2 regions of the Paraburkholderia sp. SIMBA_027 genome follow, and region 1 is predicted to be linked to the other one. Evidence: riboswitches for the same ligand, from Rfam matches in the RefSeq annotation. Region 1 holds a riboswitch; the other holds the start of a gene.

Region 1 (5,857 bases):
CGATTTCGCAGACTTCGCGCACGTTTTCCTCGAACACGCCGTGCGTGGACGGGTAGGTGATCATGATCGCCGCGAGCTTCGCCGCGTGCTGTTCGGCCTTGGCCTTGAGGTCGGCGAGATCGATGTTGCCTTGCGCGTCGCACGCGACCACCACGACCTGCATGCCCGCCATCTGCGCGGAAGCCGGGTTCGTGCCGTGCGCCGAAGCGGGAATCAGGCAGACGTTGCGATGCGCGTCGCCGCGCGAGGCGTGATACGCCTGAATGATCAGCAGACCGGCGTACTCGCCCTGCGAGCCGGCGTTCGGTTGCAGCGAGACGGCGGCGTAGCCGGTCGCGGCCACGAGCATCTGTTCGAGCTGATCGACCATTTCGCGGTAGCCGACGGTTTGCTCGGCGGGCGCGAACGGGTGAATCTGGCCGAACTCGGGCCACGTCACCGGCAGCATTTCCGAGGTGGCGTTGAGCTTCATCGTGCACGAGCCGAGCGGAATCATCGAGCGGTCGAGCGCGAGGTCCTTGTCCGACAGGCTGCGCAGATAGCGCAGCATTTCCGTTTCCGAATGGTGACGGTTGAAGACCGGATGCGTGAGATAAGCGCTTTCGCGCGCGAGCGCGGCCGGGAAGGTGGCGGCGTTGGCGGCGGCGAGGTCGGCGTCGAGCGCGTCGACCGACGGCGTCTCGCCCGCGAACGCGGCTTGCGCGAACACGGCGAGCAGATCGGCCAGATCGCCGCGCGTGGTGGTTTCGTCGACGGAGACGCCCACGCACGTTTCGCTCACGTGGCGCAGGTTCATGCCGCGCGCGAGCGCCGCGTCATGCAGCGCCTGAGTGCGCGCGCCCGCTTCGAACGTGATGGTGTCGAAGAACGACGCGTTGACGAGCGTGTAGCCGAGCTTCTGCGCGCCCGCGGCCAGAATGGCGGCCACGCGGTTCACGCGCTGCGCGATGCGCTTCAGACCCTGCGGACCGTGATAGACCGCGTACATGCTGGCCATGATCGCGAGCAGCGCCTGCGCCGTGCAGACGTTCGAGGTGGCCTTCTCGCGGCGGATATGCTGTTCGCGCGTTTGCAGCGCGAGGCGCAGCGCCGGGTTGCCCTGCGCGTCGACGGTCACGCCGACGAGACGGCCCGGCATCTGGCGCTTGAAGTCGTCCTTCACCGCGAGGTAGGCGGCGTGCGGGCCGCCGAAGCCCATCGGCACGCCGAAGCGCTGCGAGTTGCCCACGGCCACGTCCGCGCCCCATTCGCCGGGCGGCGTGAGCAGCGTGAGCGCGAGCAGGTCGGCGGCGGCGATCACCGCGCCGCCCGCGGCGTGCACGGCCTGGGCGAGTTCGCGGTAGTCGCGCACGTCGCCGTTCACGCCCGGATATTGCAGCAGCACGCCGAAGGCGTTCGCCTGCGCGGCCTCGGCGGCGGGGCCGACCTTCACTTCGATGCCGATCGGTTTGGCGCGCGTCTGCACGACTTCGAGCGTTTGCGGCAGCACGTCGTCGGCGACGAAGAACACGTTCGACTTCGACTTGCCCACGCGCTGCACGAGCGTCATCGCTTCGGCGGCGGCGGTGCCTTCGTCGAGCAGCGATGCGTTGGAAATGGCGAGGCCCGTCAGGTCGACGATCATCTGCTGATAGTTCAGCAGCGCCTCCAGACGGCCTTGCGAGATTTCCGGCTGGTACGGCGTGTAGGCCGTGTACCACGCCGGATTTTCGAGCACGTTGCGCAGGATGACGGCCGGCGTGTGCGTGTCGAAATAGCCCTGCCCGATGTACGAGCGGAACACCTGGTTCTTGTCCGCGAGCGCGCGCAGCGCGGCCAGCGCCTCGGCTTCCGAGCGCGGCTGCGAGAACGGCCCGAGCGGCAGCGTCTCGGTGCGGCGGATCTTCGCCGGAATCACCGCGTCGATCAGCGCCGCGCGCGACGCGAAGCCGAGCGCGTCGAGCATCGCTTGCTGGTCGGCCGTGTCGGGGCCGATGTGGCGGGCGGCGAAGGCGTCGTGCGCTTCGAGCGCCGCGAGCGAGAGAGCCGTGGGCGAGGTGTTCATCAGACGATCCGGGTGTTCGAGCTTCATGAGGTTTCCTGCCGGCGCGGGCGGCGCGTCGCGTAGTGCCGCGATGCCGCCGCGCCTGTGCGTTGGGACGGGCCTTCTGCGAAAGCCGTCCCGGGGTTTAGGCGCCGATGGCCTTCTCGTAGGCGGCGGCGTCGATCAGCGCGTCGAGCTTGGCGTCGGCGGCCGGCTTGATCTTGAAGAGCCACGACTCGTAGGGCGCGCCGTTCACGCCTTCGGGGGCGTCGACGAGCGCCGAGTTCGATTCGACGATCTCGCCCGAGACCGGCGCGTAGATGTCCGAGGCGGCCTTGACCGATTCGATCACGGCGATGGCGTCGCCCGCCGTGACGGCGCGGCCGGCTTCGGGCAGTTCGAGGAAGACGATGTCACCGAGCGCTTCCTGCGCGTGATCGGTGATGCCGACGGTCAGCGTGCCGTCGGCTTCGGTGCGGATCCACTCGTGCGATTCGGTGTATTTCAGATCGGCCGGGATGCTCATGGTTGCTCCAGTGCGTGGTTCGTTTATGACTTGAAAAGAGGGTGGGCGTGCGCGCCGGAATCCTTGCGGATCAGGCGACCAGCACCTTGCCGTTGCGCACGAACGGCAGTTTTACCACGCTTGCGGGAAGGGCTTTGTCGCGGATCTGCACCTGCACGACGTCGCCCGGCTGCACGCCCTCGGGCACGCGCGCGAAGGCGATGGATTCCTGCATCGTCGGCGAGAAGGTGCCGCTCGTGATCTCGCCGTCGCCGTGCGGCGTCAGCACTTTCTGGTGAGCGCGCAGCACGCCGCCGGCCTTGCCGTTTTCCTTCTGCAGGATCAAGCCGACGAAGGTCGAGCGCGTGCCGTTCGCTTCGAGCGCGGCGCGGCCGACGAACTCGCGCGGCGTCTTCAGGTCGACGGTCCAGGCGAGGCCCGCGTCGAGCGGCGAGACGCTGTCGTCCATGTCCTGGCCGTAGAGGTTCATGCCCGCTTCGAGGCGCAGCGTGTCGCGCGCGCCGAGGCCGCAGGGCTTCACGCCCTGGCGTTGCAGCGCGTCCCAGAACTCGCAGACGGCGGCGGCGGGCAGCACGATTTCGAAGCCGTCTTCACCGGTGTAGCCGGTGCGCGCGATCATCAGCTCGCCGAACGGCGTGGCGTCGATCTTCGCGGCGTTGAAGGGCTTGAGGATTTCGGTGGCGCTGCGCGAGGAGGGCGCGACGGCCCAGACTTTCTCGCGCGCGTTCGGGCCTTGCACGGCGACGATCGCGAGATCGCGGCGCGGTGTGATGGTGAGGCCGAAGCCGCCTTCGGCGTTGAGCTTCTCGAACCAGGCGATGTCTTTGTCGGCGGTGCCCGCGTTGACGACGGTGCGGAACGCGTCGTCGGCGAAGTAATAGACGATCAGGTCGTCGATCACGCCGCCTTCGGGGTTGAGCATGCAGGAATAGAGCGCCTTGCCGGGCGTCGTCAGCTTGGCGACGTTGTTGGCGAGCGCGTGGGCGAAGAATTCGCGCGCCTTCGCGCCCGAGAAGTCGACGACGCACATGTGCGAGACATCGAACATGCCGGCGTCGGTGCGCACGGCGCGATGTTCGTCGATCTGCGAGCCGTAGTTGACGGGCATGTCCCAGCCGCCGAAATCGACCATGCGGGCGTTCAGCGCGCGGTGCGTGTCGTTCAGCGGAGTGCGTTTGAGTTCGGTCATGAGGCCTCAGGCGGTCGCGAGGGTTTTCGTGCGACTCCGGGGGAATGTCCCGCCGGAATTCGAGCGAAAACGAAAAAGGCCATGCAGGACTCGCCGCAGGCACGATGCCCGTGGTCGGTTCTTGCATGGCCCCTCTGTCCTCGGTACCTGAGAGATTGCGTCGATCGACGCGCGCCCCTTCGGTGGGCAGCCTGAACGCCAGGGTTACGATCCCTCCGCCGTTCTACTGCCGCTCTCCAGAGTTGCGGACCTGAGTGCCGTCTCGCGCGTCTCGCACGCGGGTGCGAAACAGGCGAAGCAGCGGTCCGGCGCGCACGGTCCTTTTGCCTGAGAGTTTGTGGGTTGCCCCTTCGGCGGCGGCGTTGCGATTCGAAATTGACTCGACTCGCGAACGTCGCGCTCTCCCGGCGCGCGCAGCGATTGTGCTGGACGCCGGCGGGCTGTGTCAATGCGGAAAAATTAGGCGCACCGTGGCGGCGGAACGGGAGTGGAACCTGCGCCAGCCGGCCGCGCGTGCTGGCGGGCCATGCGCCGAACGCCGCCCGGCAAGGCTTGCGCGCATGCGGCCCCGAAAGAACCGCTCGCGCGCGACCGCGCATGCGCGCCAAAAAAAGAAACGGGCCGCGCGAGGCGGCCCATGTGATCGCGGTGGTTTTGCGCGGGCTTATTCGCCGATGGCGCGCGCCGCCGTATCGAGCTCCTGGTTGAGCACGTGCTGCTCGTCGCCGGAGATGCCGCCGCCGTGCTGCGCAGCCATGTCGTGCGCCTCGCCGCGGATCGTGTCGAGGCGGTGATGCAGCGCGGCGCCCTGCGGCGGCGGATAGTAGCCCTGGTTCACGCGCGCGTCGATGCGGCGCCCCAGGGTGTCGATGCGGGCGTCGACCTGATGCAGGCGGTCGACGGCCAGTTCATGCGGATTCGAGCCGGAATGCTGCGCGGGCGGGGTGACGACGCATGCGGCGAGCGTCGAGATCAGCGCGGCGGCGCAGCTCAGGCGGATGGCACGGTTCACACAATTCAATCGGGTCATTGAGACTCTCCTTGTTGTCGGTCCGGGGCGGGCTGGCGCGCGCCACGAACCCTGCACCCCGGAAGATGCAGAACGTTATCGCTCTGTTTCTGGCGTTGTTCGTCGGCAAACGCGTCGCGCGCGCCGTGCGATGACCGCACGGCGGCGCAGACTTGTAACCGTTTGTATGGACCTTTCAGACGCGTCGGCGGTTTGCAAGCCGCGCGGCCTCGCCGGGCAGTCGGTTCGCGCGAGGTTCGCGCTGCGTGCTCACTGAGCGCGCGTGAAGGCGATCGTGCGGCCTTCCTCGGCGCTGCGCATCGCCAGCTCGACGATCGTCATCACGTCGACGGCGTCCTGCGGACTCACCGGGAACGGCGTGCCCTCGCGGATCGCGGCGGCGAGCGCGCGGTACAGGTCGGCGTAATTGCCCGCGGCGTTGGGCACGTCGCGGTCGGACTCCTGGCCGTCGTCGGCCATGACGTGCAGTCGGCCCGCTTCGTTGCCGTCGCCGAAACCGGGCTGGCCGGGGCGCAGGCCCGCCTTCAGCTGGTCCTCCTGGGTATCGAGCCCGTTTTTCAGGTAGCTGCCGCGCGTGCCGTGAATCGCGAAACGCGGCGCGTACGCGGCCAGCGCGCTCGCGTGCAGCACGGCGTCGAGGCCGTCGTAGCGCAGCACGAGGTGCGCGTAGTCGGGCGCGCTGGCGTGGTCGCGGCGCGTGTGCACGAAGGCCGTGACCGACTCGGGCGCGCCGAACAGCGCGAGCGTCTGGTCGATCAGATGCGGCCCGAGGTCGTAGAGCAGGCCGCCGCCGCGCGTCGCGTCCTCGCGCCAGCGCTGGCGCACCTGCGGACGGAAGCGGTCGAAGTGCGATTCGTAATGCGTGACGCGGCCCAGCTCGCCGTTCGCGATCAGCTGCTTGACTGTGAGGAAGTCGCCGTCCCAGCGACGGTTGTGGAACGGCGCGAACACGAGGCCGCGCTGCTGCGCGATGGCCGCGAGCGTGCGCGCTTCCTCGGCGGTGAGCGTGACCGGTTTGTCGACGAGCACGTGCTTGCCGCGCTCCAGCGTGCGGCGCGCGAGTTCGTAGTGCGTGTCGTTGGGCGTGGC
Region 2 (5,857 bases), on a different contig from region 1:
CCGAGAGCTCGATGCTAGCGGCTTGCCGGCTTCCACGCCAAAGCCGTTAATGATGTTCACGACCCCCGGCGGAAGCAGATCGGCGATCAGCTCGATCAGCACCAAGATTGACGCGGGAGTCTGCTCAGCCGGCTTCAGCACCACGCAGTTGCCGGCCGCTAGTGCGGGCGCGAGCTTCCACACCGCCATCAGCAGCGGGAAATTCCAGGGGATGATCTGTGCTACGACGCCAAGCGGTTCGTGAAAATGGTATGCGACGGTATCCTGATCGATCTCGGCCAATGTACCTTCTTGCGCCCGCACGCATCCTGCGAAATAGCGGAAATGGTCGATCGCGAGCGGTAGATCGGCGGCACGCGTTTCACGAATGGGCTTGCCGTTGTCGATCGTCTCCGCAACGGCGAGACGTTCGAGGTTGTCCTGCATTCGGTCGGCGATCCGATGCAGAACGAGTGCGCGTTCGGCAGGCGAGATAGCCGCCCAGGCTCCCTTGGCAGCGTGGGCGGCGTCCAACGCCATCTCGATATCTTCTGCCTGAGAGCGCGGTACGTCACACAGCGGCTTACCTGTGATTGGGGAAACATTGGTGAAATATTCACCGGCCAAGGGCGGAACCCATTTTCCACCGATGAAATTGTCATACTTGCGTCGATAGGGGAACGACGTCGTCAGATGTTCAAGGTCAGCATGATTCATGGAGTGTCTCGCTTGAGATTAGAGGGACGCAGGACGAAGAGTGTCCTCAACACGGACCAGCGGGGGGAGGCGCCAGGCCCTGATCGGGACGTTCCGTTACGGATCGTTGAGTTGCACATGCGCGTCGACGCGTGGCCGGCCAAGCATCCTCGCGGCTTCCTCGTGCCGGGTGATGGACAAAATTGCGGTTTTGTGCAAAATCGGGACTCGCGGAACGAATTGGCAGCGTCATAGGTGCATAATTTGGAAGATTGAAGATTATTTAGATGTAGCTACAATCATTGCGTCCGGTCTGCGCCACATGGCAGGCCGCGAATGCACCGGTGCCTCGTTTCTGCTGGATGATCGTTGGCCACCACTGACTATGGGGCACGAACATGAGTACTGGACATACGTCCCGATCAAACCAGGCAAAATTTTGGCGCGAGCCTGGCTTCGCGGATGCTGAACTGATGACTGCGAGCTATCGCACCCATCGGTTTCCGCCGCATGCACACGATGAGTTCGCGATCGGCGTGATTGAACGCGGGGCACAGGCATTTCTCGAGGGCCGCGGTCGACGGTTAATCATGCCGGAAGGCGCGATCTGCGTGATCAATCCCGGTCAGCTGCATGAAGGGCGTCCGGCAATTGAGGGCGGTTGGGATTACCGCATGGTGTACGTGTCCGCGTCAGCTCTGCTCGGCCTGGTGCGAGACGCGGACGGCGCACCGCAGCGGTCCGTGCATTTTCCCGATGTCGTGATGGATGACCCGGATACGATGTTGCTATTTCGCACCGCACACATTTGCTCGGAATCTCACGACGCGAGCCAGCTTGAAAAGACATCCCGACTGACAACCGCGATGACCCAACTCGTGTTGAGGCACGCGTCTACAGCTCGTCGGCCTTCCATCGGGGGAGCAATGCCAGGGGCGGTGAGGCGGGCGCGTGACTATATCGATGCCCATTTTGTGGATAATCCGTCGCTCGACGTAATCGCCCAGGTAGCAGGGATGAGCGCTTACCACCTGCTGCGCGAGTTCAAGAAATCAGTCGGGGTCGCGCCCCATGCGTACCTTGTGCAACGCCGAGTCGCGCTGGCTAAGCACCTTGTGCTTCGGGGGGTGCCGCTGCGGCAGGTTGCCATTGAGGTCGGCTACTGCGATCAAGGGCATTTGAGTCGGGAATTCAGTCGCTTCTTCGGCGTGCCGCCGGGTATCGCTCGGCAGTAAATCCGCAAGTTTGTCCAAATCCCCGGCCGGTATGTGGCTGAAGCTGTGCTCACTATTCACCTGATTCGGGAGCACACTATGATCGATCTGCGAAGCGACACCTGCAGCCAGCCTACCAAGGCCATGCGCGACGCCATAGCCAACGCACCAGTCGGCGACGACGTATACGGCGACGATCCGACCGTCAAAGCACTTGAGCGAGAAGTCGCGGAACTGCTTGGCAAGGAAGATGCCGTTTACATGGTGACGGGCACGATGACCAACCAGGTCGCGATCCGGGCGCACACCGAGCCGGGCGATGCCGTGCTCTTCGATCAAAATGCCCATGTCTACATTCTTGAAGGCGGTGCGCCGGCGGCGTTCTCTGGAGTGCTCCCGCGTCTGCTGCCCGGCGTGCGCGGCGTATTCACCCCGGAAGACGTGTCGAATGCACTCGGCGTGTCGCATCGGTTCTTCCCCAACACGATTCCCGCACCGGTCAAGCTGCTGTGTCTGGAAAACACCCACAACATCGGTGGCGGCAAGGTGTGGCCGATCGAGCGACTTCAGGCTGTCTGCGAGCTTGGCCGACAGCGCGGGCTCGCATTGCACCTGGACGGCGCGAGGCTATGGCATGCGACAGCTGCCACCGGGATTCCCGAGCGCGAATACGCCCGCCACTTCGATTCGGTCAGCGTCTGCTTCTCGAAAGGCCTCGGTGCGCCGGTAGGCTCAGCGCTGGCTGGCTCCCGTGACTTCATTGCTCGCGCGCGTCGTTTCAAGCAGCAAATCGGCGGTGGTTTCCGCCAAGCCGGGATTATCGCGGCAGGTGCGCTGCATGCACTGCGCAATCATCGTGAACGGCTTCAGGAAGATCATGAGCATGCTCGAATGCTCGCCAACGGTATCGCAGGTCTGCCTGGCATTTCGCTCGATGTTTCCGCGATCGAAACTAACATCGTGCGTTTCGGCGTCTCTTCGCTTCCCGCTGGAACATTCGTCGAGCGTCTTTACGACAAGGGTCTGTATGTACTGCCGTCCGGCGCAGATGGCGTACGCGCCATTCCTTATCTGAACATAACTCGCCAGCAGGTACAGGAAGCCATCGATATCATTTCGGTCGTCGCACAAGAGAACGCACGTAACGCTGGCGTGAGTGGACCTGGCGGCAAGGTGTCGTCTGGGGCCGGCTATTAATTACATTTTTTGGCGTCAGCCTAAAGTATTACCTTGATAGCAGTAAAAGCGGGGGTGACGATGCCCTCGTGACGGTCGCTATCTCTCGATCAGCTCGTCACACCAACTCGTTGGTGGCGCGTGGCAATGCGCGCAAGTGCGTTGCCACGCGTCTATCGAGAATGGCAGGGCGGAACCAAAGGCTCGAGCGATCAGGAAGTCAGTGCGCGTCTCGACGCAGTCGTTCATAGGGTGTGCACACGACCGGGGCAGATAACGGAGCGCACGTTCAGGTTGGCACCGATCAATTTGTCGAAAGGGAGTTCCGACCTGTCACTTTGCAGAGGAATGTCTCGCAAATTCGAACGGCTGCACAGGATTGGCGTGAGTGGAGCAGCTGCCTCACGCGTTGGCGATGCAGGGCGTACTACTCCTGCCGTTGGAAGGATCCACTCCTCCGACAAGATGCATCGGGGTGTCCGCGTCAAGCGGTGAGCCTAGCTATTGTCCGATGCATGTCATGGTAGTTTTGCAATCGTTGTATTCGTGCATCACGGGAGAGACCGCTCGATTGAGCGGCGCCGATGGAGCAACCGCCCCGGAAACTCTCAGGCAAAAGGACCGTGATGCGAGGACGCTCTGGAGAGCGGCGCCTCGTGCGCCCACCGAAGGGGAGCCACCGCCGTAACGCAACAGGGACAGTGGCGAAACTCTCAGGTAAACGGACAGATGGGGCATCCGCGTCGGCGACACATATCGCTGGCGATGCTCAATACAATCTGGACCAGAACATGTCACGAATCGCCATCATTGGCGCCGGTATTACCGGCGTCACTACCGCTTATGCCCTTTCGAATCACGGCCATAGCGTCAGTGTCTTCGAGCGGCATCGCTATGCCGCAATGGAGACGTCCTTCGCGAATGGTGGCCAGCTCTCGGCCAGCAATGCGGAGGTATGGAACAGCCGTGCCACTGTCCTCAAAGGACTGCGTTGGATGTTCACACGCGACGCACCGCTGCTACTGAATCCGCGGCCAAGCTTACACAAGTACGGCTGGATTGCCGAGTTTCTCGGAAACATCCCGCGATACGAAGCGAACACGATTGAAACTGTGAGGCTTGCGATCGCTGCACGCGCACACCTATTCCACATTGCGGAGCGCGAGGGCATCCAGTTCGATCTCGAGCAGCGCGGAATCTTGCACTTCTATGCAACGCGCAAGGAGCACGAAGCAGCAATGCGCGTGAATACCTTGCTGCGAGCGGGGGGGCTGGATCGTCGCCCAGTGACGCCGGAGGAGATGCGCGCAATCGAGCCGACTCTTCACGGCCGCTTTCAAGGAGGATTTTTCACTGAGTCGGATTCGTCCGGGGATATCCACAAATTTACCGGAGGGCTTTCATCGGCCTGCGAGCGTCGCGGTGTGCAATTTCACTACGACACGGCAATCGACAGCGTCGAATCCGTGGACTGCGGCAAGATTTTGATTTCTTCCGACCAACGACGCGAAGTCTTTGATCGCATCGTCATCTGTGCCGGCGTCGGCAGTCGCCGGTTCGCTGCGATGCTGGGCGATCATGTGAACGTCTATCCAGTCAAGGGCTATTCGATCACGGTACATCTGGATGATGAACCGAGTCGGAGCAGCGCTCCCTGGGTGAGCATCCTCGATGACCGCGCGAAGATCGTCACCAGCCGTCTTGGGACAGACCGGTTCCGGGTTGCGGGCACAGCAGAGTTCAACGGCGTGAACCGGGATATTCGTTCGGATCGGATCGAACCATTGATCAATTGGGTGCGTCGATACTTCCCTGTCGTCTCCACTTCGCGAGTTATTCCATGGGCAGGACTGAGACCGATGCTGCCAAGCATGCTGCCGCGCGTGGGTCGTGGCAGGCGCCCTGGTGTCTTTTACAACACGGGACATGGTCATCTGGGCTGGACTTTGTCGGCGGCAACCGCGGAGGCCGTTTCCTCCATGATCGGTGTAGATTGAGCGAATGGCAACATTGCCGTTTGCCAACAGAGCGTGCTTTGCCACAACTCGCCCGGATAGAGTTCGGAAACTCCCATTTGCAAGTCAGTCGCCTGCAAGTGCAGTGGCAGATCGACATCACCTCGGTCTATCGGGTTTTTGTCTTTCCGCAGCAGCGGCGAAAGTACGGTAACTACGGGCCCCTATCGTTTTTATAGATGAGATACTACTTTGATAGTAGTATCTCATCTATAGCGGTGTTCGCCCTCATAGAATGGGACCGGGCACCACGCCACATATCACGCAGAGCGGGACATTCGATGGCAGACAATATGAGCAACCGTCATGAAAGGCTTAGAGTTCTTATCCTTGGCGCTGGCGCACTGGGTGGTTACTATGGCTCCCGCTTGATCCAGGCCGGCGCTGATGTAACGTTCCTGGTGCGTCCCCGGCGCGCTGAAGCGTTGATGCGCGATGGATTGCGTGTATCGAGCTCATTGGGGGACTTCTCTTCGGCGGTCCGTACGGTGGCCGCGGACGCAGTGAGGCCGGGCTACGACCTGGTCTTGCTCACCTGCAAAGCGTACGACCTCGACGACGCCCTGAATTCGTTGGCGCCCGCGCTAGCCGGCGCAGCCGGTATTCTCCCCCTGCTGAACGGCATGGCGGTGTACGACACGCTAGACCGTCGCTATGGTCGAGCGCGTGTGCTGGGGGGCGTCTCGTATATCGCGGCGTCGAGCGCAGAGGACGGCAGCATCGTGCACATGGGCAATCAGGACAAGCTCATTGTCGGTGCGCGCCATCCGTCGCAAC

Evidence for each region. Region 1 has a riboswitch for glycine ahead of gcvT (glycine cleavage system aminomethyltransferase GcvT). Riboswitches for the same ligand answer to the same signal wherever they lie in the genome.
Region 2: it holds a riboswitch for glycine, as region 1 does, so the genes downstream of both, SB764_RS34470 (D-amino acid dehydrogenase) here and gcvT (glycine cleavage system aminomethyltransferase GcvT) in region 1, are expected to answer to the same signal.

Annotation. Positions count from the first base shown of each region.
Region 1 covers NZ_JAWRWY010000006.1:421,845-427,701, forward strand. Annotated here, with positions in the region: gene gcvP (aminomethyl-transferring glycine dehydrogenase) at 1-2,071, opposite strand, end outside; gene gcvH (glycine cleavage system protein GcvH) at 2,169-2,549, opposite strand; gene gcvT (glycine cleavage system aminomethyltransferase GcvT) at 2,620-3,738, opposite strand; glycine riboswitch at 3,863-3,988, opposite strand; glycine riboswitch at 4,045-4,155, opposite strand; gene SB764_RS14530 (hypothetical protein) at 4,403-4,750, opposite strand; gene SB764_RS14535 (oxidoreductase) at 5,018-5,857, opposite strand, start outside.
Region 2 covers NZ_JAWRWY010000026.1:60,815-66,671, forward strand. Annotated here, with positions in the region: gene adh (aldehyde dehydrogenase) at 1-696, opposite strand, end outside; gene SB764_RS34460 (AraC family transcriptional regulator) at 1,149-1,910, shown strand; gene SB764_RS34465 (threonine aldolase family protein) at 1,989-3,086, shown strand; glycine riboswitch at 3,610-3,699, shown strand; glycine riboswitch at 3,704-3,795, shown strand; gene SB764_RS34470 (D-amino acid dehydrogenase) at 3,857-5,062, shown strand; gene SB764_RS34475 (2-dehydropantoate 2-reductase) at 5,362-5,857, shown strand, end outside.